4 regions of the Patulibacter sp. NPDC049589 genome follow, and region 1 is predicted to be linked to each of the others. Evidence: riboswitches for the same ligand, from Rfam matches in the RefSeq annotation. Region 1 holds a riboswitch; each other region holds the start of a gene.

What was found. Region 1 has a riboswitch for cyclic di-AMP ahead of AB0L40_RS11670 (NlpC/P60 family protein). Riboswitches for the same ligand answer to the same signal wherever they lie in the genome.
Region 2: linked by a shared signal. The riboswitch ahead of AB0L40_RS05140 (NlpC/P60 family protein) and the one ahead of AB0L40_RS11670 (NlpC/P60 family protein) in region 1 are both predicted to bind cyclic di-AMP.
Region 3: linked by a shared signal. The riboswitch ahead of AB0L40_RS22850 (septal ring lytic transglycosylase RlpA family protein) and the one ahead of AB0L40_RS11670 (NlpC/P60 family protein) in region 1 are both predicted to bind cyclic di-AMP.
Region 4: linked by a shared signal. The riboswitch ahead of AB0L40_RS00940 (peptidoglycan DD-metalloendopeptidase family protein) and the one ahead of AB0L40_RS11670 (NlpC/P60 family protein) in region 1 are both predicted to bind cyclic di-AMP.

Annotation. Positions count from the first base shown of each region.
Region 1 is NZ_JBFAPC010000050.1:12,888-20,275, forward strand. It holds partial or broken gene AB0L40_RS11655 (siderophore-interacting protein) at 1-364, opposite strand, end outside; gene AB0L40_RS11660 (hypothetical protein) at 681-1,310, opposite strand; gene AB0L40_RS11665 (acyl-CoA dehydrogenase family protein) at 1,640-3,577, opposite strand; gene AB0L40_RS11670 (NlpC/P60 family protein) at 3,820-4,674, opposite strand; cyclic di-AMP (ydaO/yuaA leader) riboswitch at 4,681-4,826, opposite strand; gene AB0L40_RS11675 (reverse transcriptase family protein) at 5,323-6,717, shown strand; gene AB0L40_RS11680 (amidohydrolase family protein) at 6,727-7,388, shown strand, end outside.
Region 2 is NZ_JBFAPC010000017.1:14,385-21,772, reverse strand. It holds gene AB0L40_RS05155 (multicopper oxidase family protein) at 1-633, shown strand, start outside; gene AB0L40_RS05150 (L,D-transpeptidase) at 687-1,667, opposite strand; gene AB0L40_RS05145 (peptidoglycan-binding protein) at 1,721-2,875, opposite strand; gene AB0L40_RS05140 (NlpC/P60 family protein) at 2,995-3,780, opposite strand; cyclic di-AMP (ydaO/yuaA leader) riboswitch at 3,783-3,925, opposite strand; gene AB0L40_RS05135 (four-helix bundle copper-binding protein) at 4,182-4,586, shown strand; gene AB0L40_RS05130 (M56 family metallopeptidase) at 4,623-5,579, opposite strand; gene AB0L40_RS05125 (BlaI/MecI/CopY family transcriptional regulator) at 5,576-5,965, opposite strand; gene AB0L40_RS05120 (methyltransferase domain-containing protein) at 6,018-6,710, opposite strand; gene AB0L40_RS05115 (C39 family peptidase) at 6,786-7,388, shown strand, end outside.
Region 3 is NZ_JBFAPC010000166.1:4,767-12,154, forward strand. It holds gene AB0L40_RS22825 (leucyl/phenylalanyl-tRNA--protein transferase) at 1-526, opposite strand, end outside; gene AB0L40_RS22830 (thioesterase family protein) at 652-1,473, opposite strand; gene AB0L40_RS22835 (alpha/beta hydrolase) at 1,470-2,270, opposite strand; gene dinB (DNA polymerase IV) at 2,403-3,482, opposite strand; gene AB0L40_RS22845 (hypothetical protein) at 3,551-4,525, opposite strand; gene AB0L40_RS22850 (septal ring lytic transglycosylase RlpA family protein) at 4,738-5,520, opposite strand; cyclic di-AMP (ydaO/yuaA leader) riboswitch at 5,530-5,735, opposite strand; gene AB0L40_RS22855 (sigma-70 family RNA polymerase sigma factor) at 5,974-6,540, opposite strand; gene AB0L40_RS22860 (PaaI family thioesterase) at 6,700-7,101, opposite strand; partial or broken gene AB0L40_RS22865 (hypothetical protein) at 7,198-7,388, shown strand, end outside.
Region 4 is NZ_JBFAPC010000003.1:39,347-46,734, forward strand. It holds gene AB0L40_RS00930 (glycosyltransferase family 39 protein) at 1-1,486, shown strand, start outside; gene AB0L40_RS00935 (flagellar basal body-associated FliL family protein) at 1,709-2,137, shown strand; cyclic di-AMP (ydaO/yuaA leader) riboswitch at 2,246-2,390, shown strand; gene AB0L40_RS00940 (peptidoglycan DD-metalloendopeptidase family protein) at 2,590-3,261, shown strand; gene AB0L40_RS00945 (metalloregulator ArsR/SmtB family transcription factor) at 3,636-4,007, opposite strand; gene AB0L40_RS00950 (cation diffusion facilitator family transporter) at 4,134-5,036, shown strand; gene AB0L40_RS00955 (cation-translocating P-type ATPase) at 5,038-7,388, shown strand, end outside.

The sequences.
Region 1 (7,388 bases):
GCGCGGCGGCCGCCCAGGGACCGGCGAGCCCGACGTCGCCGTGCTGGACGACGTCGACGGTCAGCTCGAGCGCGGCGGCGTCCCACGCGCGCACCGTGTACGTCCGGGTCCGCGGCCACTGGGCCTTCGGCAGGGTGGCGCGCACCTCCGCCAGGTCGAAGTCGTCGCCGTAGGGCGCGCCGGGTGCGGGGAACAGCAGCTTCACGTAGTGGTCGGTGAAGGCGCCGGCGGCGAAGCCCTCGAGCCCGGGGCCGCCGAGGACGACCCGGAGGAGGTGCGGCGACACGCGGTCGACGCGCTGCACGACGGTGCGGACGGCGCGCCGGGCGGGGCGCGGGGTGCTCGGGGCGGAGGCTTCGGCCATGGTGATCCTCGGTCGGGCGGCGAGCGGACCGGATGTCCGCCGCGGGCGCCGGACGCGACCTCCCGGCGGTGGCCGGGGTCCGCGAACGACATCTTAGGGTCACCGTACAACAGTCGGGTCGCCGGCCCGCCGGGAAGGGGAACGGCGCGCTCGGATCGGCTCCCGCGGCGCCGTCGCGTCACCGGGTGCGACCGCCGGCGGCGGCCCCGGGTCCGGACCGGAACGACGAACGCCGCCGCCGGGGAGAGCCGGCGACGGCGTCGGGTGCTGCGAGGGGCCGCGCGGCGACCCGTGAGGGTCGCGACGCGACCGCGGACTACTTGACCGGGACGGTGATCTTCGCGACGCCGATGACGAGGCCGGCCTTGAGCGCGTCGATCTTGAACGTCGTGTTCAGGAGGTCGGCGGCCTCGGCCTTGAGCTTGACGGTCGTGCCCTCGAGGATGGCCTTCGTCTTCTGCTCGTTCAGGCGCAGCGGCTTCAGGGTGCGGCCGTCGAGGAAGAACAGCGGGGCGGACGGGACGGCTTCCTTGCCGTTGACCGAGACCTTGCCCGTCAGGACCGACTTGCCCGGATCGATGACGAAGTTCGTCAGCTCGACCTTGGTGCCGCCGGCGGTGAGCGAGAGGCCCGAGCCGTCGTGGTCCAGCTCGCCCTGGACGTACGGGGAGACGGTGCCCGGCTTGTAGTACGTGACGTTGCCGGCGGTGACCGGGAAGCTCGCGACGCCCTTGGCCGAGATCTTCGCCTTGCCGACCGGGGCCGGGGCGACCTTCAGTGACGTGAGCGCCTTGACGAAGCCGCCGTCGAGGGTGACGCGGGTGATGCCGCCCGTGACGTCCTTGACGACGGCGGCCGGCTCGGCCTTGGCGGCGGTGGTGGTGACGGAGTCGCTCTCGTCGTCGCTGCCACACGCGGTCACGCCAAGCGCGAGGGCGCCGGTCATGGCGAGGGCCGGAAGGGTCCGGCTGAAGAAGGAACCGCGGGAGTGCGTGTTGGTCATGCCAGGTAGAACGGCACTCCCCCGGAACTGGATGCCTCGGATGTTGACGGGACGCACGAAGCGTGCATCGGAGCGGCGGTCGGCGGGTTTCGGCTGCAAGAGCCAATCTTTCTGCGGAGCGTGTGCTCCGGCACTCCCGGCGGTGACGCGGCGTCGCGCCGGGCGCCCCCGGGCCGGGACGCGCGACGGGGGCGCCTCGCGGCACCCCCGTCGTCCTGCTGCGCGGGGTCTCCCCCGCGTCCTGCGTCCGGGCCCGCGGCCCGGCGGTGCCGCTAGGCCGTGACGGTCTTCGCGCCGGCCCCGGCGCCGGTGCCCGCGGCCGCCGACGTCGGCTGCTTGTAGTCGTCGCCGAAGAGCGACTGGTCCTCGGCGTCGTACGGGATGCCCTCCTCGATCCACGAGTAGCGGCCGCTGAGGACGCCCTTGGCGACCTTGGCGTTGGCGTCGTCGTCGTTCGTGCGCAGCTCGTGGAACAGCGCCTTCGCGCGGCGGCGGGCCTGGACGGCGAAGAGGTCGCAGAGCTCGTCGATCTCGCGGGCGCGCTCCGGGTGCTGCGCCTTCTGCTGCTCGGCGTACGCCACGGCGGCGGCGATCGAGAAGAGCTCGGCGCCGATGTCGACGATGCGGCCGAGGACGGCGCTCTTGGCCTCGAGCTGGGCGCCGTAGCGGCCCATCGCGTAGAACGTGACGCGCGCGAGCTTGCGCGAGTTGCGCTCGACGAAGCGCAGGTGCTGCGCCTGGACGCCGAACTCGTCGAACGAGCGCGGGTTCTGGCCCTCGCCGTGCGTCAGGTTCGGGAACCACTTGGCGTAGAACTTGCCGGCGCCGACGGCCAGCTTGGCCTTCTCGGACAGCCCGCCGTCGCCCTCGATGAGCTCGCCGGCGACCTTCAGGTGCTGGTCGACGGCCTCGCGGGCGATCTGCAGGTGCATGATCTCCGTCGACCCCTCGAAGATGCGGTTGATGCGCATGTCGCGCAGCGCCCGCTCGACCGGCACGGGGCGCTCGCCACGGGCCTTCAGCGACTCGGCCGTCTCGTAGCCGCGACCGCCGCGGATCTGGACGAGCTCGTCCGTGACCTGCCAGCCGAGCTCGGAGCCGACGAGCTTCGCGACGGCCGCCTCGATGCGGATGTCGGAGCGCTTGGAGTCCGCCAGGCGGGCCGTGACGTCGACGAGGGCCTCGAGGCCGAACGCCGTCGCGTTGATGAAGGCGATCTTCTGGGCGACCGGGTCGTGCTCGCCGACCGGCTTGCCCCACTGGACGCGCTCGGTACCGAACTCGCGGGCGACGCGGGAGGCCCACTTGGCCGTGCCGGCGCAGATGGCGGGCAGCGCGAGGCGGCCGGTGTTCAGGGTCTGCAGGGCGATCTTCAGGCCCTGGCCCTCCTGGCCGATGAGGTTCTCCTTGGGGACGAAGACGTCCTCGAGCAGCGTCTGCGAGTTCTCGATGCCCTTGAGGCCCATGAACTGGTTGCGGTGCTCGACGGTGATGCCCTCGGAGTCGTACTCCAGGACGAACGCCGAGACGCCGCCCTTGTGGCCCTCGCTCTTGGGGACCTTCGCCATGATCACGACGATGTCGGCGATCGCGCCGTTGGTCGCCCACAGCTTGCGGCCGGTGATGCGGTAGCCGGTGCCGTCCTCGGTCGGGACGGCCGCGCAGGAGACGCGCGCCGGGTCGGAGCCGACGTCGGGCTCCGTCAGCAGGAAGGCGGAGATGTGGTCCTTGGCGACCTTCGGGAGCCACTGCTGCTTCTGCTCCTCGTTGCCCGCGATCATCAGCGGCTCGGCGACGCCGATCGACTGGTGGGCGGAGAGCAGGGCGCCGAGGGAGCCGTGCCACGTGCCGATCATCGCCAGCGCGCGGTTGTAGTCGACCTGGGAGAGCCCGAGGCCGCCGTACTTCAGCGGCACCTTCATGCCGAAGGCGCCGAGCTCCTTGAAGCCGTCGATGACGGCGTCCGGGATCTTCGCGTCGCGCTCGATCTGGAGGTGGTCGACCTCGTCCTGCAGGAACGTCCGGAGCTTCTCCAGGAAGACCTTGCCGCGAGCGGCCTTCTCGGCGTCGTCCGCCGGCAGCGGGTGGATCAGATCGAAGCGGAAGTCCCCGAGGTACAGCTCCTTGCCGAAGGAGGGCAGCTTCCAGTCGGTCTCACGCGCGTCCTCGGCGAACTTGCGGGACTCGGCGCTGGTCGGTTCGGTGCTCACGAAAATCGTCTCCGGGGCTCTAGATTGACTGGTCAGTCAACGTCTTCTACCGAGGGTAGCGGGCCCGGCGACGATCCGCCACCCGGATCCGGCCCTCCGGCGGAAGGCGGACGGGGCCGGGAGGTCCGCTGCGCCCCGGGCCGCCCGGGCCACGACCGGCCCCGGGAACGACGAAGGGCCGCCCGACGGGCGGCCCTCCAGGGTCCTTCGTGCTCGCGGGGCGCCGGCTGCGCCCCGGAGGATCAGCGGCTGGTCGTCGTCCCCGAGGAGGACGCGGTCGCGCTGACGCGGCGGGCGCCGACGTACGCCGCGCCCCAGTAGTCGTCGTCGATCCGGTGCTCCATGACGCCCTTGGTCGTCGCGGAGATCGCGGTCGTGGCGCTCGTGGCGATGCCGACGTGCGACGCGCCGGCGCCGGCGGTCGAGAAGAAGACGAGGTCGCCGGGCTGGATGTCGGCCTTCTGGACGGCCGTGCCCTCCTCGTACTGCTCGAACGACGTACGCGGCAGGGAGATCCCGGCCTTCTTGAACGCGAAGACGACGAGGCCGGAGCAGTCGAAGCCCGACGAGTCGTTGCCGCCGCTCACGTAGGGCGTCCCGATGACGGACTGCGCGGCCGCGATCACGGCGGTCAGGTCGCCGGCGGCCGCCGGTGTCGTGGTCCCGTTCGACGTGCCGGTGAGCTTCTGCTCGACCGTCGTGGCGAACGGCATCTTCATCGCCTTGATCGTCTCGAGGTTCGGGCGGCCGGTCTTGGTGAGCTTGCGCGCGCTCTGGTACTTGCGCAGCGCGACGCGGGTCTTCGCGCCGATGGCGCCGTCGGCGCGGACGTGGACGCGCTTCTGGATCTTCTTGTTCTGGGCGCGCGTGAGCTTGACCGTCTTCGTGGCCGAGACCGCGGACGCCGGCGGCGCCGCCGGCGTGGTGCCGTCGGACGGGTCGGCCGGCGTCGTGGTGCCGGAGCCGTCGGCTGGCGTGCCGGGCGTCGGGCTGACGGTGGTGCCGCCCGTCGGGGCGGGGTCCTGCGCCATCGCGGCGGGCGCGCCGGCGAGCATCAGCGTCAGCGTGACGGCGACGCCACTGGTCAAGCGTTTCACGGGGTGCGGCTCTCTTTCGTCGGCCTACGGGGTTAGCTGACGGGCGAGCGCGGAAAGATCGCGCTTCCACCCCGGGAGGTGGATGAGCCCCGGTGTCGATTGGTTCCCCCGTTCGCCGGAAAGGGACTCCGGCGACTCGGCTCGGGAGACCGTAGCAAGCCCGTCGGCGTGGGTGTCCCGGTTCCTCCTCGGCGGATGCGCGCATGCACGCGATCCGGCTCTGCGAGGATCGGCGCGTGTGGTGGACGACGCGAGGCGGTGTGCGGGCGGACGCGGACGCCGGGACCCGTTCCCGGCCCGCCGCCCCACGGGCTACGCTCGGCGGGACGACGGCGGGGTCCGAGACGGCACCGCGGATCCCTCCGGGATCACGGGCCGCTCCGGGGTACCCCCGGGGGCACCGGTGATGGCCGGACATCGCATCGCGTGCGCGCCGCTGCCGCTCCGCGCAGATATGCGCACGCACGACCGAGGAGGTCGGACCCCGCCGCCGTCGTCGTCCTCGGGACCGTGCGCTGCGGCCGGCCTCGTCGGTCACGGCCGCGCGCCGGCCGGCCTGCGTGCGGGCGCCCACACGCAGGCCAGTGTCGCCAGCGCCCGCCGGCGGTCGCGTCGTCCGTCGGAGCACGCCCTTGGGGCGGGTGTCCGATGACCCGCCCGCCGGCACCGCCGGGCACGCCGCCGAGCGACCTCGCCCAGGCCGCCGCCGCGGCGCTCCTCGCGGGCCCGTGGACGGAGCCCGCGATGCTGCGGCGACTCGGCCAGGCGGTCCGGCCGCTCGGGCCGCAGCTCCCCGGCCGGATCGTGACGGCCGTGCTCCTCCTGCACCGCGAGCCGCCGCGCGACGCCCCGCGGGCCTTCGCGCAGCAGGTCGACGACCTGGTCCGCGGGTCAACGACGCGCGGGGCCTGGCCGCCGAACGCGCGGGTGCGGCGCCGCTACGCGCCCCCGACGGCGATGGGCGCGGCGCGGTGGCCCGTCGCCCCGCTGCCGGCGGTCGCGGATCTCGGGCGCCTGGTCGGCGAGCGCGACCCGGGCGCGCTGGACTGGCTCGCCGACGTCCGCGGCCTCGAGCGCGGGGTCCCGGACGAGCGCCTGCGCGGGTACCGCTACACGCAGCACCCGCGGGCCGGCGGTCCGCCGCGGGTGCTGGAGCGCCCGAAGGCGCGCCTGAAGGCGGCCCAGCGCGTCCTCCTGCGCGAGGTCCTCGGGTCGATCCCGCCGCACGACGCCGCCTGCGGCTTCGTCGCCGGCCGCTCCGTCGTGGACCACGCGGCCCGCCACGTCGGCCGGCCGGTGCTCGTCCGGATGGACCTCGAGGACTTCTTCGCTCAGGTCACCGCCGGGCGCGTGTTCGGGATCCTGCGGACCGCCGGATACGCCGAGCCCGTCGCGCACGCGATCGTCGGCCTGACGACCAACGTCGTCCCGTACAGCTTCTGGGCCCGGATCCCGCGGCCGTCCGAGCCGCCCGCGATCGCGCGGCACCACCGCCTCGGTCGCCGGCTCGCCGAGCCGCACCTCCCGCAGGGCGCGCCGACCTCCCCCGCGCTGGCGAACCTCGCGGCGTTCCGGCTGGACCGGCGACTCGACGGCCTCGCCCGCTCCCTCGGCCTGACGTACTCGCGCTACGCCGACGACCTGGCGCTGTCCGGAGGCCGGCACCTGGCGCGCCGCGCGTACGAGCTCGAGGCGACCGTCACCGCGATCGCCGCCGCCGAGGGCTTCCGCGTCAACGCGGCGAAGACCCGCGTGCTGGCCCGCGAGGGCCGGCAGTCGTTGTGCGGGATCGTCGTCAACGAGCGCCCGTCGGTGCCCCGGCGCGACGTCGACCGGCTGCGGGCGCTGCTGCACGAGGCCGAGCACCACGGGCCCCGGGTCGCCGACCGCCGGGGGTTGGGCGCCGCGTTCGAGGCCCACGTCCGCGGCCGCGTGGCGTGGGTCGCACAGGTCCATCCCGCGCGCGGCGCGCGGCTGCGGGCGCAGCTGGACCGGATCGACTGGAACGCCCCGCGGATCGACCTCGACGACGCCGCGAAGTAGCCTCGCGACATGCCCGCCGGCTCCGAGATCGACGTCCTCTACGCCGCGGGCGCGGCGCCGCACGGGGACCTCGACTGGTTCGACGCGCACACCCACATCGGGCAGAACGACCCGGACGGGATGACGGCGACCGCCGACGAGATCCTCGCCGGCCTCGACGCGTCCGGCCACCGCCGGGCGCTGACGTTCGCGATGCACGAGCCCGACGGCTACCGCGACGCCAACGACGTCGTCCTGCGCGCGTGCGCGGCGTCCGGCGGACGCCTGCTGCCGCTTGCCCGGATCGCGCCGGGGTCTCCTGGCGCTCTCGACGAGGCGCGCCGCTGCCTGGACGCCGGGGCGCTCGGCTTCAAGCTCCATCCCCGCAGCGACGCGTTCGCGCTGACCCACCCCGACGTCGAGGCGGTCGTCGCCCTGGTGGCCGAGCGGCGGGGGCCGGTGCTGTTCCACGCCGGGCGCGGCATCCCGCAGCTCGGGGAGGCGGCGGTCCGGCTCGCGGAGCGGTACCCGGACGCGCGGCTGATCCTCGCCCACGCGGCGGTCTCGGATCTCGGCACGCTCGCCGAGGCGGCCGCCCGGCTGCCGAACCTCCTCTTCGACACCGCCTGGTGGCACCCCGCCGACATCCTCCAGCTCTACGCGACGATCCCGCCGGGCAACGTCCTCTACGC
Region 2 (7,388 bases), on a different contig from region 1:
ACGTTGACCGTCACCCACAGTGACGGTCAGCAGGTCGACCACGTCACGACCGACGCTCTGGTGCTCGGCATGGGAGAGCGCTACGACGTCCTGGTCGACACCACCGACAGCAGCACTCCCCGTCGGATCCTGGCGATACCGCTGGGAAAGCCGGGGCGCGCGCTCGCCGTGCTGCGACCGACCGGCACAGGCCCGAGAGCCCCTGATCTCGCCGGTGGGTACTCCATGCCGCGCCGTATCCTGGACTACCGCGATCTGCGAGACGCCGGGGAGGCCGGCGAGCTCCCTGGGGCCGATCCGCAGGTCACCAACGTCGACCTGACGATGGCCGCTCCCTACCGATGGGCGATGGGTGGCGAGGTCTTCTCCAAAGCACCAGCGATCGCCCTTCGACGAGGCCGTGCTCAACGTTTCGTGATGCGAAATCGAACGATGATGCCCCACCCGATGCACCTGCATGGCCACTCCTTTCGGACCGGTCCGGGCGCGGCGTTGAAGGACACGATCATCGTCCCTCCGATGCGGACGGTGAGCGTTGACTGGGTTGCGGACAACCCGGGAGCCTGGGCGTTTCACTGCCACAACGTCTACCACCAGGAGGCCGGCATGATGCGCAAGGTCCTCCTCGCCTGACTGCCGCAGGCAATGCCGCGGACCGTCCCGCGGCATTCCCGGCTCGCGGTCGTTTAGTAGGTGTCGACGGGCATGCCGAGCGTCATGAACGCGTAGATCGATGCTGCGTCGGCCATCGGGACGCGCAGGCATCCGTGGCTGGCGCTGTAGCCGGCAGGAACCGACGGATAGCCGTGCACGGCATAGCCGCGGATGAAGTACGAGGACTTGAACATCCCCAGCGCGTTGGTGCCGGGGTCCTTGCGGTAGACCCGGAACGACCCACGGATCGTTGGAGTCGAGGGTTTGCCAGGGGAGGTATGGAAGATGCGCAGCGGCTTGCCACCGTCGACCTCGATCAACACGCGCCGGTCGACGTCGACCTCGATATGGCGTCCGTGCGTCGGGAACTTCACCGCGATGCGGCCCTTGCCGGCGCGCAGAGTGCGGAACACTCCGGGGGTCGCGGCGGTACTTGCCTGGAGCCCCGAAACTTTTCGCAGCGCGAGGACGGCGCGTTGCGTCCGGGCGTCATAGACGCCTTCCCTGCCGACGACGTAGGCGTTGCGGGTCAGCATCTGCTGAAGGACTCGCGTGCCAAGTCCGCGGGCCCCTGGGCGTAGCGTGGTCGGAACCTGCGAGACGATCGTTGTCGGGGCGGCCGTCGCCGCGACCGGTTGGCCGTCGGGAATCTCAGCCCGAACGACGACCCGGGCGGCGCGGCGCAAACGATCGGGGATCGGAAGGCGCGCGATGCCGCGAGCGCTGTCGCCTGCGACTTGCAGCGGTACTGATTCAGTAACCCGGCGAGCACCGGCGGTGAAGCTCACCCGGACGGTGGTGCCGGCGACGTATTGAGGGGTAACGGCGAGCACCGTCCATCTGTCGCCCTGAAGGACGGGAGTGCCCGCGGGCTTCTCGACGACAATCTGCAGACTGCTGGTGATGGGCGCCGCCGCGGTCTGGCCCGAGGCGGTCGGGGCGAGGAATGCAGATGCAAACGCGACGCCCGCCGCAGCGGCCGTGCAGCGGGCGGTGAGGTGGCGAATCGGCATAGGCGAACGCTACCGCATCCCCGACACGTTGTAGGACTTGGGGTGCCGTGGCGCTAAATCCGCTTCGCACCGACGAAGTGAGAGCCCCAATAGCTGTCGAAGATGGGGTGCTCCATGACTCCACGGCTGCTGGTTGCGGAGATCACGGTCGTCGGGCCGGTGGCGATCCCGACGTCCGAGGCGCCGGGTCCGGCGGTGTTGAAGAAGACGAGGTCGCCGGCGCGGATGTTGCCCTTCGACACCGTGCTGCCTTCGCCGTACTGCGCGAAGCTCGTGCGCGGCAGCGACACTCCGGCTTGCTTGAACGCCCACTGGACCAGGCCGGAGCAGTCGAAGGAGGACGGCCCGGTCGCTCCGTAGGAGTACGGCGCGCCGGTCTTGGAGCGCGCTGCGGAGATCGCTCCGCCGCCCCCGTTGCTGGAGCTGCTCGCGGTGGACGATGCGGCGCTGGGCGCGCTGTCGTTGTCGGGGGTGCCGGGCGAGGCGCGGATGCCGAGGCTGCTCAGGGTCGCGGGGCCGGGGACGCCGTCGACCTGCAGCCCGTGCTCGCGCTGGTAGTCGCGAACGGCGCTGCGTGTCTGGGGGCCCCACTCGCCGTCGACAGCGATCCCGAGCTTGCCCTGGATCGCACGGACGGTCGCCGTGGAGAGGCCGGGGTCAGCGGCGTCACTGGTGCTCGCCCGGGAGCTGGCCTTGGTGGTCGCCGATGCCTTCTTCGCGGCGCTCCCTAGTCCGAGCTTCGCGGCGGTCTGCGCTCCGACGACGCCGTCGATCGCCAGACCGTTTGAGCGTTGGAAGGCGCGGACGGCTTTGTGGGTCTGGGTGCCGAACTCGCCGTCGGCGGTGATGCCCAGGGCGCGCTGCAGGGCGGCGACGCGGGAGCCGCTGTCGCCGCGTTTGAGGACGGAGTCGGTGACGGGTGCGGCCTGCGCGGTGCCGGCGGTGACGGCCTCGGTGGCGGGAACGGCGAGCGTCACGCCGACGAGTGCCATCGCGAGCTTTGATCGCGCGCCCTGCTTGACCCCGACCTTGCGTGCGGCTGCGGTCTCGCGGCGCAGGCGGGAGCGGACGGTGGAGCGCTCCCAGAACTCGAGCTCGCCGAGGTCGCGGTGCCCGGGTCGAGGGGCCCGGAAGGCGTAGGACTCGTCGGGGATCCCGATGCGCCACAACTCCGTGGTTGTCGTCTTCGTGCCGGTCGTCGGTGCCATCTCGGTCTTCTCCTGATTCGTTCCGGTTGCCCGTCTGCGGACGGGCTGCGTGGACGTCGTCATCCCCCCGGCGCCTGGGGCCCTGTGGAGCCCCGGCGGGTGGGGTGGGTGCTGGTCGCTCAGCCTGCGGGGGCGAGGCGGCGAGCGCCGACGTAGTGGCTGCCCCAGTAGTCGTCGAAGGTCTCGTGCTCGAGGACACCGCGGCTGCTGGTGGCGGAGACGACGGTGGTCGGGCCCGTGGCGATTCCGACGTCGGAGGCCCCGGGGCCGGCGGTGTCGAAGAAGACGAGGTCTCCCGGCTGGATCGCGTCGCGCTCGACGGGCTCGCCCATGGTGAACTGGTCGAAGCTGTAGTGCGGCAGCGTCACGCCCGCCTGGGCGTAGGCCCACATCGTCAGGCCGGAGCAATCAAAGCCGCCGGGGCCGTCGCCGCCGTACTCGTACGGGGTGCCGGCCTGGCTCATCGCGGCCTGGACGGCCTGCGCGGCGGCGGGCCCGGGAGCAGCCGTCTGTGGTGCAGCATCAGATCGGAGCTTCGCCTCGATCGCGGCAGCGAACTTGAGCTCCATCGCATGAAGGGTCTGCAGGTTCGGGCGGCCGGTGGGAACGAGCTGCTTGGTGCGCTGGTACCGCTTCAGGGCGGTGCGGGTTCCCGTTCCGAGCGCGCCGTCCGGGCGGACCTTGACGCGGCGTTGCACGCTCTTGGTCTGTGAGCGCGTGAGCTTTACCGTCTTGACCGTGAGGTCCGGGTCCGGTGACGCAGGAGGCGCCGGGGCGGGCGCTGCGGTAGCGGCCGGCGGTGCAGCCGGCGTTCCGCCGCTGGGGCTCTGCGCCATGGCGCTGGCCGGCAGGGCCCCGAGGGTGATGCTGGCGGCCAAGACGATGCCGCGGGTGAACTGCTTCACAGGCGCTCTCTTTCGATGGCCTACGGGGTTAGCTGACGGGCTGGCGCAGAAAGACAGCGCCTCCACAAACGCGTGGATTAGCCCCAAAACCACTTGGGTCCCCCGTTCGCTCGAAACCGTTCGAGCGACTCGGCGTCCGCAAGATAACACCCCAGGACGCCCCGCGCATCAGCCTCCGACGATTCGTAGGAGTAAACGGCCCTCGGTCGTCGATGGATGGGCGCATCCACCGAGCCTTGCGCCAGCTCGCCGCCCCGCTGCGACACCGCGTGGAAGTCCGACAGTCCATCGATTCAGGCTCATGGCGCTAGCCCATCCGGGTAGCACGGCGGCGAGGCGCGGAACCGGTCTGAACGCCGGGACGAGCGCCGTCTCCACCCCTCCCCATGACAGGAGCCCTTATGTCCAACGCCCAGCAGATGCTCGAAACCCACCCGCAGGCCTTCGCCGTCGACGGCGCGGCGATCGCTCGCTGCGTCGATGCGTGCTTGGAGTGCGCGCAGACGTGCACCGCATGCGCCGATGCGTGCCTCGGCGAGGAGATGGCCGCCGAGTTGGCCAAGTGCATCCGGCTCAATCAGGACTGCGCCGACGTGTGCACGGCGGCCGGGCGGGTCGCCGGTCGCCAGACGGCGTACGACGCGAACGTCTCCGTGGCGATCCTGCAGGCGTGCGCGGCAGCCTGCCGCGCCTGCGGCGACGAGTGCGAGCGCCACGCCCAGATGCACGCACACTGCCGCATCTGCGCGGCATCGTGCCGGGCGTGCGAGCAGGCCTGCAACGACTTGGCGGCCGCGATCGCCTGAGCCGCAGCTGAGGCGCTCCGCGCGGCCGCCCGGTGGTCAGCCGTCGCAGGCGTGCGGGACGGGCGCGCCGTTTGCCTGCTGCTGGCCGGCGGCGATGACACTGGGCACCGAGGCCGTCAGACCGAGCAGCAGGACGACGCCCAGTGCTGCGGTGGTGTTCAGGGCGCTGCGGCGCAGCGCTCCGGGTGTCCGGTGGCCGCTGAGCAGTTCGTCGACGCGGTCGCGGACGTCGCGGCCTCCACCCAGCGGCGCGACGGCCGGGTTCTGCGAGATCGTCGCTTTGCAGATCGCGCTCGCGAGGGCGAAGCGGTCGTGCTGGCGGGCGAGCGCCCAAGCGTCGGCGTCACGTTCGAGATGGAAGCGCAGCTGCGAAACCGCATGCTTCGTTCCCGGAATGAAACGCGCCAATGCGCGGCACGCCTCGGCGTAGAGGACGACGAAGCGGTGGCGCCTGCGGATGTGGCCGTGCTCGTGATCGATTCCGGCGGCGAGCTCCTCGTCGTCCAGCTGCGTCAGGGCGCCGGCGGACACCACGAGTCGCGGATTGCTGAACCCGGCGGCCGCGACGAACACGTCGGGGCCGCCGACGATCACGCTGTCGGCCGGTCCGCGTCCGACGGCGTCGCGGGTGATCAGTCGTCGGATCGACCGGGCGGCGCGGACGAGCCCGAAGGTCAGCGAGATCGCCGACGCTGCCAGCAGGAAGATCGGGAAGATCGCCACGGCGTCGCCGACGCGGTGGCCGGCCACGCCGAGGTGGGTGGTGGCGATCGGGATGATCGTGTGCCAGCACCAGTGGGTCATCGCGTCAAAGAGCGCGGTCGCCGGCAGGAAGAGGACGAGGTAGAGCGCGACGAAGACGCTGGTCAGCGCCCGCAGGCCCAGCGCGACGCCCCAGAGCGTGGCGGCGGTCGCCGGCGCCACGCGTCGCAGCGGCACGACGTGCGGCAGCAGCACCGCGACGACGACCAGGAGTGCCAGGAGAATGATCACCGCCTGCGGGCCTCACGTGCGGCGGTGGCCTGGCGGGCCTGCTCCTGCAGAGCGGAGAGCTCGTCGGTGTCGATGGTGCCGATCAGCTGCGCCAGCGCGGCCTGCCGGGCCTCGAGCGACGCTCCTGCGAGGGTGCGCTCGATGGAGCGCGACAGGTACTGCCCTTCGGTCACCTTCGCGGTGTAGATGAACGTCTTGCCGCGCCGCTCCCGCGAGAGGAGACCACGATCGACGAGACGGTTGAGCACGGTCTGCACCGTGCTGTAGGCGCTGCGGTGCCGGGCCGGTAGTCCGGCGCGGACGTGCTCGACGGTCCCTTCGCCGTTGTGCCACAGGACGATCATGATCTGCTCTTGCAGCTCGCCCTGAATGGCGCCGTCGGTCATCGGACGAGTATGGCACCCCAAGTCCTACGGATCGTGGGAGATCGCTGCGGGCCTATCGGGTGGGCTTCTTCGCCCAGGCCAGGCCGCCCTCGTGGTCGAGCACCTCGACGCCGACGTCGACGAATCCGGCGCGCCTGAGCTCGTCGGCCCACCACTCCGCTCGCGCGGGGTGCTCCCAGCGGCCGCTGGCGACCCGTCCGGCGTTCTTCAGCAGTCGCACGACTCCCGGCACGCCCTTGCGGAGCATCGCGCGGACCTTCTGCGTCACGACCTCGCGGTCCCGGGCGTCACCGAGGCCCAGGCCGAACATCATGTCGCCGAAGACGAGGCGGCCGCCGGGTCGCAGGACGCGCCAGGCCTCGAGCATCGCGAGGTGCTTGCCGGCGTCGTTGAGGTGGTGGAAGCAGTAGTTGGAGACGACGAGGTCCACCGCGTCGTCGACGAGCGGCAGGCTGACGGCGGAGGACACAACGGCTTGGAGATTCTCCAGACCGGCGCTGGAGGCCTTCGCGCGGAGGTAGTCGGTCATGCCGGCGGAGAGGTCGACCGCCCAGACGTGCTCGACCTGGTCGGCAAGCGGAAGGGCCAAAAGGCCCGTGCCCGAGCCGACGTCGACGGCTCGGTGATGGCTTTCGGGCTGCGCGAGCTCGAGGATCCGTTCGCGCAGCGAGAGGAACCCGGGACAGCGGGCGACGGCCTCGCCGTCGATGACGTGTCGATCCCAGTTCTTGGTCATGGTGCTCATGGCTGCAACTCCGACAGCTTGTAGGGCTTGGACCGGGGAGCGTAGCGAAGTCCGACGGTCTGTAGGATTTGATGGGTGCCGTCCCCACCCCCGCGTGCAGCTCGTCCGGCGCCCGCACATCACCCGCTGCTGATCCCGGGCGTCGTCCTGCTGGTCGTGCTGTGCCTCGCGGTGCTGGCGTGGGCGGCCTCGATGCCCAACGACGCCGAGCCGGCCCGCAGCACGGCCGTCACGACGACCACCGCGGAGGAGCCGGCGGTCGTGCGGGTCCTGGCGGGCAGGCGGGAGCTCGGGGCGTTCTCTGTCGCGCGCTACAGCGCCGACGGCCGACTGGACCGGTCCGCACTGCGCGCAGCGGTCCTTGACCGCATCCCGGCTGCCGAGCGCGTGCGTGCTGGGCAAGCGACAGTGACGTTTGACCTGGATCGGGACGCGGGCGCCCGTTCGGCGGTGAGCGCCGCGACGCTCGGCGGCGGTGCGGTGCAGGTCCCCCGCCGAGCGGTGGCCTCGACGATCGCTGCCCCGATCCTCAAGCAGCGCCTGCGCAACAACTGCGAGACCGCGGCGCTGTCGATCCTCATGCGTACCGTCGGCACCACGCGGGACCAGCTCACCCTGCAGCGTCAACTCCCGCGGTCGGGGCCGCTTGATCCGACCGGCAGCGGTGCGGGCATGCGA
Region 3 (7,388 bases), on a different contig from region 1:
CGAGCACCCCGTAGCCGGCGTCCCGGATCCGCACCGCCGCGGAGAGCACCGCGGCGCTCCCCGCGTCCGGGCCGGAGTGGAACATCGACTCGAGCGTGTGCGCCCGGCCGATCGTCACGCCGAACGTGCCGCCGACGAGCTCGTCGCCGTCCCAGACCTCGAAGCTCCGCGCGTGGCCCCAGCGGTGCAGGCCGTGGTACGCCTCCTCCAGGCGCGGCGTCAGCCACTGCTCCCCCGGCGCCAGACCGGGCCGGATGGCGCAGGCCGCCACGACCCGCTCGAACGCCCGGTTGACCGTCAGGCGGTAGCCGCGGCGCGGGAGCGTGCGGCGCAGGGTGCGCGGCACCCGCACGGCTTCCAGGGGCAGGACCGCCCGCGGGTCCGCCCGGTAGGCGGCGACGCGGAAGCAGCCGTCGTCGTCGAGCGTGTCCATCGGGAACGCCCCCTGCTCGTAGACGAAGAGCATCCCGGGCGGGTCGAGGATCCAGGCACCGTCGTCCGTATGGGGGGCGGGGGTGCCGTCCACTCCTCCGACCGTAGCGCACGGGCGAGGCCGCGCCGCCGGCTACGCGGGCGGCGGCAGACCGGCGTCACGGACGCGCCGCGGCGCGGGACGACGGCGGCCGCGCTCGCCGGCCGGTGGCCCGCCGCTCAGCGCGTATCGACGAACAGCGTCTGGGACGCGGTCCCGAAGCGCCCGGCCGCGTCGTGCAGCTCGGTCGTCGTCAGGCCGGTGCCGGCGCGGTCGAGCTCGGTCTTCGACCGCAGGCCGATCCACTCGCCCGCGGGGTCGCGGTGCAGCGCGACGTGGAGGTCGCAGTTGACGAACAGGTAGCCGTCGAAGCCGACCGGCGTCGACAGCCCGTTGCCGAAGTCCGCGGCCGCCACGGCGCGCTGGGCACCGCTCGGGGTCTCCCCCGCGACCACCGGCACCTGCAGCCGCAGCCAGGCGCTGCGGCCCTTCGGCGCCGGCTCGGCGAGGCTCCCGTCGATCACCCGGATCTCCATCGCGGTCGGATGGAACGCGGTGGCGTCGGCCGGCAGGAACCAGCTCGGGATCGCCTCGAGGCCCTCGGGCGGCGGGAGTTCGGGCCACGGCGACCCGATCCCGGGCGGCAGCGGCACGCTCCCGCGCCGGAGCAGCACGGCGCGCAGCTCCATCGCCGTGCGGCCGCCCGCGGCCAGCGTCGCGTGGACCACGGCGAAACGGGACCCGGACTTGATGACGCGGGCGGTGAGCTCGACCTCGCCCACCGGCACCGGCCCCAGGAACGTGTACGAGAGGGAGCTGACGCGCTGGCCGGGCGCCGCGAGCGCCTCGGCCGCGCGGGCCAGCAGGGCGGCGGGCGCGCCGCCATGGGCGCTGCCCGCGTCCCAGGGGCCGCGCGCGACGGGCCCGAGGACCCACGTGCTCGTGTCATCCGCGTCGCCGGACGACCCGGCCTGCGTGGCGATGGCCTCCAGGGCGCTCATCCGACCGCGTCCGTCCGCTGCACGAGGTCCGCGATGACGCGCGAGAGCTGGCCGCCCTGCCAGGCGATCGGGGACTTCCCCTCGTCCTCGACGACGAGCGACGCGTCGGGGATCGCCTCGGCGTACCGTCGCGCGACGGCGAGCGGGTGCCCGGGATCCGCCTCGTCGCGGTCGCCGACGACGACGGTCGGCACGCGGATCGCGTCGAGCTCGTCGAGCCCGCCGTAGGGCGCGCTGCGCGGCACGGCGCGCAGGGCGTCGACGACCGCTCCGGGGTGCTCGTGGACGGAGAGCCGCTGGTGCATGACCTTCTCGACCGTCGGCCGCCAGTCGTCCGGGATCCGTCCGAAGTCGTAGGCGGCCACGAAGCCGTCGACCCCGCCGGACTCCAGACCGTCGGCCAGCCGGTCCCAGCCGGCGATGTTGCGCTCGTCGGTCTCGTTGCCGGGGACGAACGCCGGCGTCACGACGACGAGGCCGGAGACGAGCTCGGGCCGCCGCAGCGCCACGCGTATGGCGGTGTGGGCGCCCATCGACGCGCCGACGAGCACGGCCCGCGGCAGGTCGTGCTCGGCGAGCACGGCGACGAGGTCGTCCGCCAGCGCGTCGTAGCCGTAGGCCTCGGGGCTCGGCGCCGGGTCCGACGCGCCGTGGCCGCGGGCGTCGTAGGCGAGGACGCGGTGCCCGGCCCGTTCGAGGTGGCGACTGCCCATCACGACGTAGCGGTGGCTGGCGGTCAGCCCGTGGAGGAGGACGACGGGCGGGCCGTCCCCGGCGACTTCGACGTGCAGCGGCATCACCCGGAGTCCTACCAGCGCGCGGGGTGCGATCCGTACGCGCCTGCCGGCGCAGGCGTCGCCGGGCATCCCGATCGGTGTCTCCCGCCGGGGCCCTCGGGGTCCGGGGGCTTGGCCGACGACCGTCGCCGCTCAGCCGATCGAGAGCGGCAGCACGAGCTGCACGCCCGGGCCGTCCTCGAGCTCGAGCGACGCCATCCGCACCCCGAGCAGGCGCACGGGCTGCGGCGGGTCGTACTCGCGCAGCATCCCGACGGCGGCGTCGGCGAGCGCCTCCTCGTCGACCACCGGGTGCGGGAACGTCCGCGACCGGGTGATCGTCGTGAAGTCCTTCAGCCGGACCTTGATGCCGACCGTCCGGCCGCGGCGGCCCTGCTTCTCGAGCGCCTCGAAGAGCTTGATCGCCAGGCGACGCAGCTCGGCCTCCTGCTCGTCGCGGTCGGCGAGGTCGACGGAGAACGTGTTCTCGCGGCTCTCGGACACCGGCTCGCGCACCGGGACGACCGGGGCGTCGTCGTCGAACCGACAGCGCCGCCAGAGCCACGGGCCGTTGCGGGCGCCATACCACTCCGACAGCGTCGCCTCGTCGACCTTCGACAGCGCGCGGATCGTCGTGACGCCCCGGCGGGCGAGATCGTCGGCGGTCTTCGGGCCGATGCCTCCGAGGAGCCCCGGGGACTCGCCGGCCCAGCGCCGCCAGGCATCGCGCCGGTCCAGCACGCAGAAGCCGCGGGGTTTCTCCGCATCGGACGCGAGCTTGGCGACGAGCTTGTTCGGGCCGATGCCGATGGACACGTGCAGCTCGGTCTCCTTGACGATCCGGGCCTGCAGCCGGCGCATGGCGCTCTTGGGCATCGCCATCGCGCTGAGGTCCATGTACGCCTCGTCGACGCTGACCTGCTCGACGATCTCGACCTCGTCGCGCACGATGCCCATCACCCGGGCGGACGCCTCGCGGTAGGCGTCGTGGTCCGGCGGGACGATGATCGCCTGGGGGCAGCGGTTCTTCGCCGTCGCCAGCGGCATGGCCGACCCGACGCCGAACTTCCGCGCCTCGTAGGTCGCGGTCGTGACGACCGACCGCGGCCCGTCGTGGGCCACGATCACCGGCTTGCCGCGCAGCTCGGGGCGCCGCAGCAGCTCGACGGAGGCGAAGAACGCGTCGCAGTCCAGGTGCCCGATGCACCGAACAGGTGTTCCCTCCGTGCCCACGATCCCAGGGTACGCCCGCCTGCGGCGGGACGCACCCGGGTGGGCGGGTGTCGACGCCCGGCAGGCGCTCAGCAGGGCACGAGGATCAGCGAGCCTCCGGACTGCCCGCTGAGGTCCGGGGAGAACTGGTTGCAGAGCTGCTGCGGTCCGCGGTTGCCGTCGCCCCCTCCGCTCCCGCCCCGCTTGGCCCTGCTCCTCGGGGTGATCGAGTACCGGCGTTCGATCCGCAGGTCACCGGTGGCCGCCGAGAGCTTCAGGGGGACCGTCGACCTCGCGCGCCGGGTCAGCCGGATCGAGATCCGCTTCGTCACGGTCCTGCCGGCGGCGATCGTGCCCAGTGACGTCGCCGCCGGGGCATCGAGTCCCGCCGCCCGGCCGATGCGGACCTTCACGCCCGTCGCAGGGGCGTCGCCGGGGTTGGTCACCTTCACCGTGATGCGACGGGTCCGGTCGCGCACGACCGACGTCGGCACCCCCGAGACCCCGAGCCGGAGCTCGGGGAGTGCCTTCAGCACGATCGGACCGACGGTGTCGAGGACGTTCGCGGGGTTGCCGAGCTCGGTCGTCGTCGCCACGGCGCAGTCGAAGGCCCGGTTCTTCAGTGCCGGGTCCCGGAGCTCGAAGCGCTGGACGGCGTCGAAGGTGTCGAAGTTGTCGGCCGAGCCGACGGCCGCGAGCGGATCGCTCGACGGCCCGGTCTGCAGCCCCCACGCCATGCCGCCCGGCGCCTGCGTCTCGCCGACGACGGAGACGCCAGGGGTCTTGTCGCAGCCGGTCGCGGAGCGATGGGCGAGGAACACGTGGACGCCGACGCCGTCGTCGGTCTTGTCCGGCCGGGTCGCGAGCTGGATCGCCACGCGGACCGTGCCGGTCTTCCGGTCGTATCCGAAGGCGGCCGCCTCCAGGTCGCGGCCGGATCGCGGATCGGTCGCGTCGCCCGTCGGGTCCGGCGCGGCGCCGCTGAAGTTCGCCATGGCGGGTGCCGCAGCAGCGCCGACGCTGACGATGACCGCGACGGAGACGAGGAGCCGGGGGATGCTCATGACCCGGACCCTAGCGCCGTCGCGGGTGCGGTCCGCGGGGATTCGGCCTCGACGGTGGGGCCCACGATCTCGCCGCGTGTTGCACGTCCCCGACGGCACCGGACGCCACCCGGCACCGCAGTCAGACGTCGAGGTCCGGCCGCGGCACCGTGCGACGCCAGGACACCGCCCGGAACGCATCCCACATCCACGGGCTCCGTGGAATCGACCGTCTAGCGGTCGACCATCACCGTGCCGGTGGAGCCGAAGCCGAGGCGGGCCTTCGTCGCGGCGGTGAGGTCGAACTCGCGGCCGGCGATGTACGGGCCGCGGTCGACGACGCGCGCGCTGACCTGGCGAGAGCCGAGGCGGAACGTCAGCTTCGTGCCGCACGGCAGCGTCTTGTGGGCGACGCCGATGGTGCCGGGGCTCAGGTGGCCGCCGCAGGCCAGGGCGCTGCCGTACAGGCCGGGCCCGTAGTACGACGCGTAGGTCGAGCGGAACCCGTGGATCCGGTCGACGCGCTCGATGTCGCCCTTGCCGTGCGAGTTGGAGACGATCCGCAGGCGGGCGGAGCGGTCGCCCATCGCGGCGATCTTCGTGCTGACGCGGAAGCGGCCGTCGCGGCCGACGGCGTCGCGGTCCACGGCGCGCCACTTCGAGCCCTTGTGGAGCTCGAGCCGGACGTGCTGGCCGGGCGAGTGGTGCCGGACGCGGCCGGCGTAGACGGCGCGCCGACCGATGAGGCCGGCGCCGCGCTCGGTGGTGGCGCGGATGGCTGGGGTGGGGCGCTTCGCGGCGGCGGGTGCCGTCGCGGGTGCTGCGGTGGGTGCGACCGGAGCCGCCGCGGTGGCGGCGACGGGGGTGGCCAGCGAGGCGGCGGGTGCCGCGCCGGAGGCGGGTGCCGGGGTCCCGGACGGCGCAGAGGCCATGGCGGGGACGGCTGCGGTCAGGGCCAGCGCCGCCCCGGCCGCGAACGCGGCCCGGGTCGGCGTGACGACGACGTCACGATTCACGGTTGGGTCTCCTCTTCGGGAAGACGCCTACGGAGTTAGCTGACGGGCTCGCAGCCCCCGGTCGTGCCGCACATGGGTGCGGGACGGCCGGAGGACGCTACGGACGACTCAGCGTCCGATTCGCCCCGTGCCGCGGCTCTCGAGGGGAGAGCGCTGCGGCGGTGGGTCCCCCGTTCGGAACGTGCGGGCACGTCCCGACTCGGCGTCGGTGAAGGTGTCGTGAACCCTAAGGGCTCGTCAGCGGCCCGCCCCGTGCGATCGCGCACACCCGCCAGAACGGCGTACACGCGCCAACATGGCGTATGCGCGCCACGATCGCACGGCCCGGAAGATCACGTGCCCTGGCCTCGAGACGCCGCGTGCTCCGGCCGCGAACCGCCGTCGCCCGACGACCACCGGGCGCCGCGCCGGCCGCGTCGCCCGCCGGGCCCGCCCCCGCCGGCAACCGGCTCCTCAGAGCAGCGTCGAGATCATCGTCATGACCGTCGCCGCGGCCATCTCGGAGCCCTCGAGCTCCGCCCGCATGCGCGCGAGACCGAGGCGCAGGCGGCCCTTGACCGTGCCGAGCGGCAGCCCGGAGCGGTCGGCGATCTGGTTGGCGGTGAGGTCGCCCCAGCAGGCGAGCGCGATCGCCTCGCGCTGCGGCACCGGCAGGGCCGACATCGCGCGCATGAGCGCGGCGCGGGCCTCGTTGCGCTCGGCCTCGCTGACCACGACGTCCGCGGGCAGCGGGGGCGGCGCGGCCGCGAGGCGCTCGGTCGCGCGGCCGGCGGCCTGGCCGGAGCGCAGCAGGTCCAGCGCCCGCGAACGGGCGACCATCCGGACGTACGCCCCGAGCGGACCACGCGCGGGGTCGAAGCGCCGGGGGTCGCGCCAGAGGCGGACGAAGACGTCGTGGACCACGTCCTCGACGTCCGACCGGCGACCCGCAGGCGCGAGGATCGACGCCGCCGCGTTGGCCGCGGCGGGCGCGTGCTCGGCGTAGGCGCTCGCGAAGTGGTCGGGGTCTCGGAGGTCCATGGCGGTCCGGTGTCCGTGGGCACCTCTCCATAGAGTAGCGGCACGCCAGACGAACGCCGAGGCGCCATCGAGATTCGCCACCCGCCGACGCGGACGAGCGGAGGCTACCGCGCCGCCCAGCGCGCCGCGCCGGACCGGGACGAACGTCCCGGCCGGCGGTCAGCCGACGGGGCGAACGGCGATCACCATGCGCGTGATCGCACACACGCGCCCCTGGTCGTCCGTCATGCGGACGTCCCAGACCCAGGTGGTCCGGCCCTTGTGCAGCCGCTCCGCGCGGGCGTGGACCGTGCCCTCGAAGCAGGGGCGCAGGAAGTTCGTCGTGTTCGACAGGCCCTGGGCGGAGAACCCGTCCGGGACCACGGCCCGGGCGGTGGCCATCGAGGTCAGCGACTCGGCGATCGCGGCGTAGACGCCACCGTGGACGAGACCCATCGGCTGGCGGACGTGGTCGCCGACGGGCAGCGAGGCCTCGGCCCAGTCCTCGCCGTGCTCACCGACCTGCAGGCCGATCAGGCCGTCGAGGGTCTTCTCCAGGGGCACCACGGGCTCGAACTCCATCGCGTCCGATCCTAGAGCGCGCGGGCGGAGCGGCCTCCGGACGCCCGTCACAGCTCTTACCTCACCGTAACCTGGGCCCGTATAGGCTCACCGCCGATGTCCCGCTTGCAGGAGCTCCACCCGGACCAGCAGGCCGTCCTGCAGCTCGTGCTGCGGCGGCGGATGCCGTACGGGGACCTCGCCGGCCTGCTCGGCCTGACCGCAGAGGGCGTGCGCGAGCGGGCCCTGGACGCGATCGACGGCCTGGCGCCCGACGACGTGCCGGGACTGGCGCTCGAGGACCGCGA
Region 4 (7,388 bases), on a different contig from region 1:
GCTCTCCACGTCGGCGATCGTGGTGCTGTACGCCGCCGGGGCGCGGATGTTCGACCGACGGACCGGCCTGGTGGCGGCGGCGCTGCTGGCGTTCTCGTTCCTTCCGGCGCACTACGGGAAGCTGGCGCTCAACGATGCACCGTCGTTGGCGCCGAGTGCTCTGGCGTTGTTCGCGATCGCTGGGATCGTCCGCTTCGGTCGCCGCCGCGACTACCTCCTGGCCGGCGCCGCCCTTGGACTGGCGGTGGGGTTCAAGTACAACGCCGCGTTCCTCGGCCTGCCGCTGCTGACCGCGGTGGGCATGCACGCCGCCGGCGGTCTGCGGGCGGACGGTGACCAACACCCGCCGCCCGGCGCTGGGCGGCTGCCGAACTGGCGTGCGGCCGCGGTCGGCCTGCTCATCGTGGCGGCCTCGGCCTTCGTGGCGTTCTTCGCCATGGACCCCTACGCGGTGCTGCGCCCGGGGTTCTTCCGCAGCGAGCTCGAGCATCTCTCGGACTACACCGCCGGGGGTCTGCTGCTCGGGGAGACGGAGCGGTCGGGGTATCGCTACTACGCGTGGGCGCTTCTCTGGGGCTTCGGCGTCGTCCCGGCGCTGCTCCTGGCGATCGGCGTCGCCCGGGGAGCATGCCGGCACCGGTGGCAGGCGTTGTTGCTCGTGCCCGCACCCGTGGTGTTCGTCGCGCTCATCGGATCGCAGGGCCGGTACTTCGCCCGGTACGAGCTGCCGATCTATCCGCTGCTCGCGCTCCTGGCGGCCTCGGGAGGGGTCTGGGTCCTGGAGTTCCTCCTCGCCCGCCTGCGGATCGCCGGCCGGGCGCGCCTCGCCGCCGGAGCCGTCCTGACCGCCGCGGCGTTCGCGCAGGGCATCGTCCTGATCGCGCACAGCAACGTCGTGCTGTCCCGGCCCGACACCCGCACCACCGCGCGGGAATGGATGGTGCGCAACATCCCGGCGGGGACGCCGATCGTGGTCGAGCCCATGGTGCCCCGCGAGTGGTACGCCGACGGCGCGTCCCTGCGGAGCGCATCCTCCCGAGCCGAGTACCGGTGGCCGCGCCTGACGCGGACCGGCGCCGACAAACGACGCCTCGCGCGGGCCCATCCTCGCCTAGCCAGCCGGATCGGACGCGCGGCGGACTTCGCCAACCACGGCTTCACGCTCTTCCCAGGGATGCTCGACTTCTACCGCGAGAACGGTGCGTGCTGGGTGATCTCCGGGTCGATGCAGAGCGGACGGGTCCAGAACAACCCTGCCCGGGTCCCCGATGCCGTGCGCTACTACCGCGCCCTCGAGCGCCAGGCCGTCCTGCGCTTCTCGATCTCGCCGTTCGACGGGCCCGAAGCGAAGGACTACTTCCAGTACGACAAGGCGTTCAACTTCGTGCAGCTGCGCTACCGGCTTCCCGGGCCATCCGTGCGGGTCTACCGCCTGAAGGACTGCTCTCCCGGCGTCGATACGCAGCGCATCCGAAGGGCTGGGTGACGAAGTACTCCCTCGTCTGGCGGCGCGCGTCGGCCGGACAGACCGGGGGCGTGGAGGTCGAGATGGTGCGTCGGCGGGACGCGCCCTGGCGGAACAGGTCCGTCGAGTCCGCCTCTGAACGTACGACCGTTGTCCAGGCGAGGGAGTCTGCGGCGATCGCGGCCGATGACCGGGCGGGGCCCGGCCGAGGGCTCCCTCGTCGCGAACCCGGAGGTCACCACGATGTCGAAGAAGCTCATGGCCATGCTCGCCGTCGTCGTTCTCGGCGCGGGATTCGTCTACAAGACGGTGCTCGCCGCCCCGACCGAGGCCGGTGCCGAACCGAAGCTCCAGGGCGTCGTCTACGTCCTGCCCAAGGAGTTCCTCGTCAACCTCTCCGACGGGCGCTACGCCAAGTTCTCCGTCGCCGTCGTTCTTCCCGAGACGCCAGAGGCCCACGGCGAGGAGACACCTCCCGAAGGCTACGGTCCGCTCGCCGAGGAAGCGGTCATCAGAACCGTCGTCGTCGATGTCGTCGGCGCCTCGACCGGCGACGCCCTGACGACGGCCAAGGGTCGGTCGGCCGTTCGACGTCGGATCCTCCGACGCATAGAGCGGGAGACCGACGCGGAAGCGAAGGACGTGCTCTTTCCCGACATCACCGTGCAGTGACGTCGTCGGACGCACGCTCGATGGACCGAGGTGCGATCTGTCGATCGTTGAGCGCGCCATCCTGACGAAGTCCGACGATGGGTAGGAGAATCGACCGGATTCCTGGTACCTTTCGGCACGCCGAGTCCCCGGGAGCCGTCCCCGGGGAGCGGGGGACCCAGGTGTTTTGGGGCTTGTCCACGACCTTTGTGGAGGCGCGACTCTTTCAGCGCCAGCCCGTCAGCTAACCCCGTAGGCCGACGAGAGAGCTGCTCCACATGTCATCACGCCCGGCGCGCCGCGCCGCCCTCATCAGCGCCCTGGCCTTGCTGGCCTGCGGGGGACCCATCACGCAGGCTGCCTCCGCAGCCGGCGTCCCGGGTGGGGGCGGAACCCCGGCCCCGACCGCGACGACCCCAGCGACTGCCGCCGCCCCCGCCCCTGCACCTCCGACGGTGTCGGAGACGCAGACGGTGAAACTGACGCGCTCGCAGGTGAAGAGCGTCCAGCGGCGGGCCCGCGTCCGGGCCGACGGGGCGATCGGCAGCAGGACGCGTGCTGCGCTCAAGAGGTACCAGGCGAAGAAGCGGCTGGTCCGCACCGGGCGACCGAACCTCCAGACGCTGAAGGCCATGAAGCTCGCGTTCGCGAAGAAGGTCGAGCAGCAGCTGGTCGCGCGCCAGCGCACTGCGGCACCGCTGGCCGGAGCCGTTCCCGGATTCGTCTTCCCGATCCAAGGCTCGTGGTCCTTCGGGGGTTCGGCCACGGCGTTCGGTGACCGGGGAGGCGCGCACGAAGGCGTCGACCTCCTCTCCGCCTGCGGGACGCCGGTCGTCGCCGCCTCCAGCGGGACGGTGAAGGCCAACGCGGATCAGTCCGCCGCCGGCAATTACCTCGTGCTCACCGACACGCCTTCGGGCGAGGACCAGGCGTACATGCACCTGCAGTCCGCCTCCCCGCTGCGGCCCGGCACTCGCGTCGAGGCGGGCTCGCCGATCGGCGCAGTCGGCGACACGGGCAACGCGACGGCCTGCCTCCTGCACTTCGAGCTCTGGGGCGCTCCGGGGTGGCAGGACGGCAAGCCGCGCGACCCGAGCGGCGACCTCGAGTCGTGGGGCGGGACCCCCACGCCCGCCGCCCGCTGACCCCCGACCGCCTCGCGTCGGCCAGGCGCTCTTCCTAAGCTAAGGCGTCCCGAACGTTCCGGCGGCTGCGCGCGACGAGATCCACATCCCGGAGCGGCGGAGCCACCCCACGGACGGACGACTCGGGGCTCCGCACCCTTCGCTCCAGATCGCCCCGCACGGGATCGGGGTCTCGTTCGCGTGCCCACGCACTCGGTCGATCGACGGAGTCGGTAGGCGCTCGACATCGGCACGTTCCGGCGCTTCGACATCATTCCTACACCATGTAGGACTTTCGCTACGATGCGGACCTGCAGATCGCGCCGATGCCCCGCCCAGACGCCCCAGCCCCAATGCACATCGGACTGCACCGGCCCCTCCGCCGGCGGCACCCGTCAGCTTCGGTGGCCGGCGCGTGCGTGCTCGACGTGGTCGCGAGCCAGACCCAGCAGGCCGCTGACGTGGTCGTCGTCGAGGCTGTAGAGCACGCTGCGCCCGACCTTCCGCCGCTTCACGACGTGCGCGGTGCGGAGGAGGCGCAGCGCGTGCGAGCACGCGGTCTCCGACAGGCCCGCGGCCTCCGCCAGACCGCCGACGTGCATCTCCGGCGTCTCCATCAAGGCCAGGATCACCCGCAGGCGACCCGGGTCCGCGAGCACGCGAAAGGTCTCCGCGAGCTCATCGACCTCACCGTCCCGCCACGGCACTCCGGCCTGCACCGGCGCACCGGACGATGCCGCCGCGACGCGACTGTCTGGTCCGCTCACGCCCTCAAGCGTATCCCGGCCCCCGTACCGACCCACACGCCGCGCTCGACGTGGCGCGGGCTCGACCGGTCTGTTACCTTCAGACTTGTTCAGATGTTCATGCTTTTAGGAGCAGGAATCAGTCTCATGGCCCACGATCACTCCCACGGCATCGTCACCGCCGGCGCCCGCCACAAGCGTGCGCTGACGATCGCACTGGCGCTCACTGCGACGTACCTCGTCGTCGAGCTCTCGGTCGGCCTCGCGATCGGCTCCCTCGCGCTGATCTCCGATGCCGGCCACATGCTCACCGACACCGCGGGGCTCGCCCTGGCGCTGACGGCGATCGTGATGGCGCAGAGCACGCCGGACGACGAACGGACGTACGGTCGCTACCGGCTCGAGGCGCTCGCGTCGCTGGCCAACGCTGTGCTGCTGTTCGCGGTCGCGATCTACGTCCTCATCGAGGCCGTCGGCCGGTTCCAGGACCCCACCGACGTCCCCGGACTCGGGCTGATGGTCGTCGCCTTCGTCGGCCTCGTGGTCAACGTCGCCTCGTTCCTGCTCCTGCGCGCCGGCGCGAAGGAGAGCCTGAACGTCCGCGGCGCGTTCCTCGAGGTCTGGGCCGACATGATCGGCTCGCTCGGCGTGCTCGCGGCCGGCGCGGTCATGCTCGCGACCGACTGGCCCTACGCCGACCCGATCGTCGGCGTCGCGATCGGCCTGTTCGTCCTCCCCCGCGCCTGGCGTCTGGGCGCCGACGCGGTCCACATCCTCATGGAGGGCGCGCCGAAGGACGTCGACGTCGCCGATGTGCGGAGCACGCTCGCGGCATTGCCCGGGGTGCAGGGCGTCCACGACCTGCACGTCTGGACCCTGACCTCCGGCACCGACGTGGCCAGCGCCCACCTGCAGATGGCCGAAGGCGCCGACGGCGGCGCCGTCCTGACCGCCGCCACGGCTCTCCTTCGCGAGCGATTCAACATCTCGCACGCGACGATCCAGACCGAGCCCAGCGGTTACGACACCGACGACGAACCGGGGATCTGACATGAGCACCGAGACCATCGACCTGCCGCTGGGCAGGGACGCCGACTGCGAGCCGTGTGCCGGCCGGATCCGCGAGACCCTCGTCCACCACGCCGGCGTCACCGGCGTCGCCGGTGTGCGTGACGACACCGCCCTGCGGGTCACCGTCGACGCCGAACGGTGCGACGCCGCGTGCCTTGCAGAGGCGCTCGAGGACGCGCGCCGAGCGCTGCACGGCCGCTACAGCCACCCCGAGATGACCGTCACCGGGATGGACTGCGCCGACTGCGCCACGCGCATCGAGCACACCGTCCGTCGGCTGCCCGGCGTCGACGGCGTGAGCGTCAGCGTCACCTCGGCGCGCATGCGGCTGGAGCTGGACACCGAGGTCGGCGACCTCGAGACCGTCCGCGGCCGCGTCTCCAAGCTCGGCTACGGCGTCGGCGAGACGATCGCCCCGCCCTCCGCCGCCGGATCGGCGGCCCCCGCAGAGCTGCCGCAGGCGGCCGCGTGCGACGACGCGTGCTGCGCCCCGGAGGACGCCACCCCGGACGCCGGCGACCACGGGGAGGCGCTGCATCGACATGCTGCACCGCCTTCCGCGGCGGTCGGAGTCACCGCTCCGGCGAGCACCGGGACAGGCGGGCTGCTTCGCGAATGGGCGCGCGGATCCGACCGGGTGACGCGCACGTCCGCCGTGCTGCTGCTGGTCGCGGTGCTCTTCGACCTGACCCGGTTCCCGGGGGTGTTCGCGATCGCCGCCTACGCCCTCAGCACCGCGACGGGTGGCGTCTCGATCGCACGGTCCGGGATCAGGGGCGCGATCGCGACGCGCCGGCCCGACATGAACCTCCTGATGGCGATCGCCGTGCTCGGCGCGGTGGCGATCGGGGCGTGGATGGAGGCCGCGCTTGTCGTCGTCCTCTTCTCGATCGGCGAGCTGCTCGAGGGACGCGCCGTCGGCCGCGCGCGCCGCGAGCTCGAGGCGCTGGTCTCGCTCGCCCCGCAGGTCGCCGTGGTCCGACGGACGCACTCCCACGGTGGCGCCCTGCACCACGAGGAGCTGACCGTGCCGGTGGACGCACTGATCGTCGGAGACGTCGTGATCGTCCGCCCAGGAGAGCAGATCCCCGCAGACGGGACGATCCTCGAGGGCGCCTCGGCGATCGATCAGGCCGCGATCACCGGCGAGTCGACGCCGGTGGATCGCGAAGCCGGCGAGCAGGTCTTCGCGGGCACGCTCAACGGCGAGGGACTGCTCGCCATCACGACCACGAGCGCCCCCGGCGACACGACGCTCGATCGCATCGCCCGGCTCGTCGCCGACGCGCAGGCACGGCGCTCGCCGTCGGAGCGCTGGGTGCAGGCCTTCGCGCGGATCTACACCCCGATCGTCATCGCCGCCGCGCTCCTGGTGGCGATCGTGCCGCCCGTGCTCGGCCTGATGGAGTTCTCCGACGCGTTCTACTCGGCGCTGGCGCTCCTGATCCTCGCCTGCCCGTGTGCCCTGGTCCTGTCGACCCCGGTCTCGATCGTCTCCGCGCTGGGACGCGCCTCCGCCGCCGGCGTCCTGGTCAAGGGCGGCGCGCATCTCGAACGCGCCGCGACGATCCAGACCGTCGCGTTCGACAAGACCGGCACGCTGACGGCCGGAGAGCCCGACGTCGTGCAGGTCGACGGCGTCGCGCCCGACGGCACGCTCTACCCCGTCGGCGCAACCCCGGAGATGCTCCGCACGTCGGTGCTGGCAGTGGCCGCTGCGCTCGAGCAGGGCTCCGCGCACCCGCTGGCCGTGGCGATCGTCACGGCGGCTCAGGACCGCGGGATCGGGCTCCCGCACGCGACCGACCTGCGGTCGCTGACCGGCCTGGGCGCATCGGGCATCATCGGCGCAGACCCGTGCCGCGTCGGCAGCCCGCGGCTGCTGGCCACGGACGAGCAGCCTCCGATGGTGCGTGAGCTCGCCGAGCGGCTGCAGGACGCCGGGCGGACCGTCGTCCTCGTCGAGCGCGCCGGCACGGTGATCGGCGCGATCGGGCTCGCCGACCGCCCGCGGCCCGAAGCCCGGGAGGCGATGGGCCGCCTGGGCGAGCTCGGCATCACCCGGACGGTGATGCTGACGGGCGACACCCCCGAGACCGCCGCGGCGATCGCCGGCGACCTCGGGATCGCGGGGGTCGCCGCCGATCTGCTGCCGGGCGACAAGGCCGACGCCGTGCGGCGGCTCGGCGACGGCGTCGCGATGGTCGGCGACGGCGTCAACGACACCCCGGCGCTGGCGGCGTCGGACCTCGGCATCGCGATGGGGACCGCCGGCAGCCCCGCGGCGATCGAGGTCGCCGACGTGGCGCTGATGGGCGACGACCCGCGGAA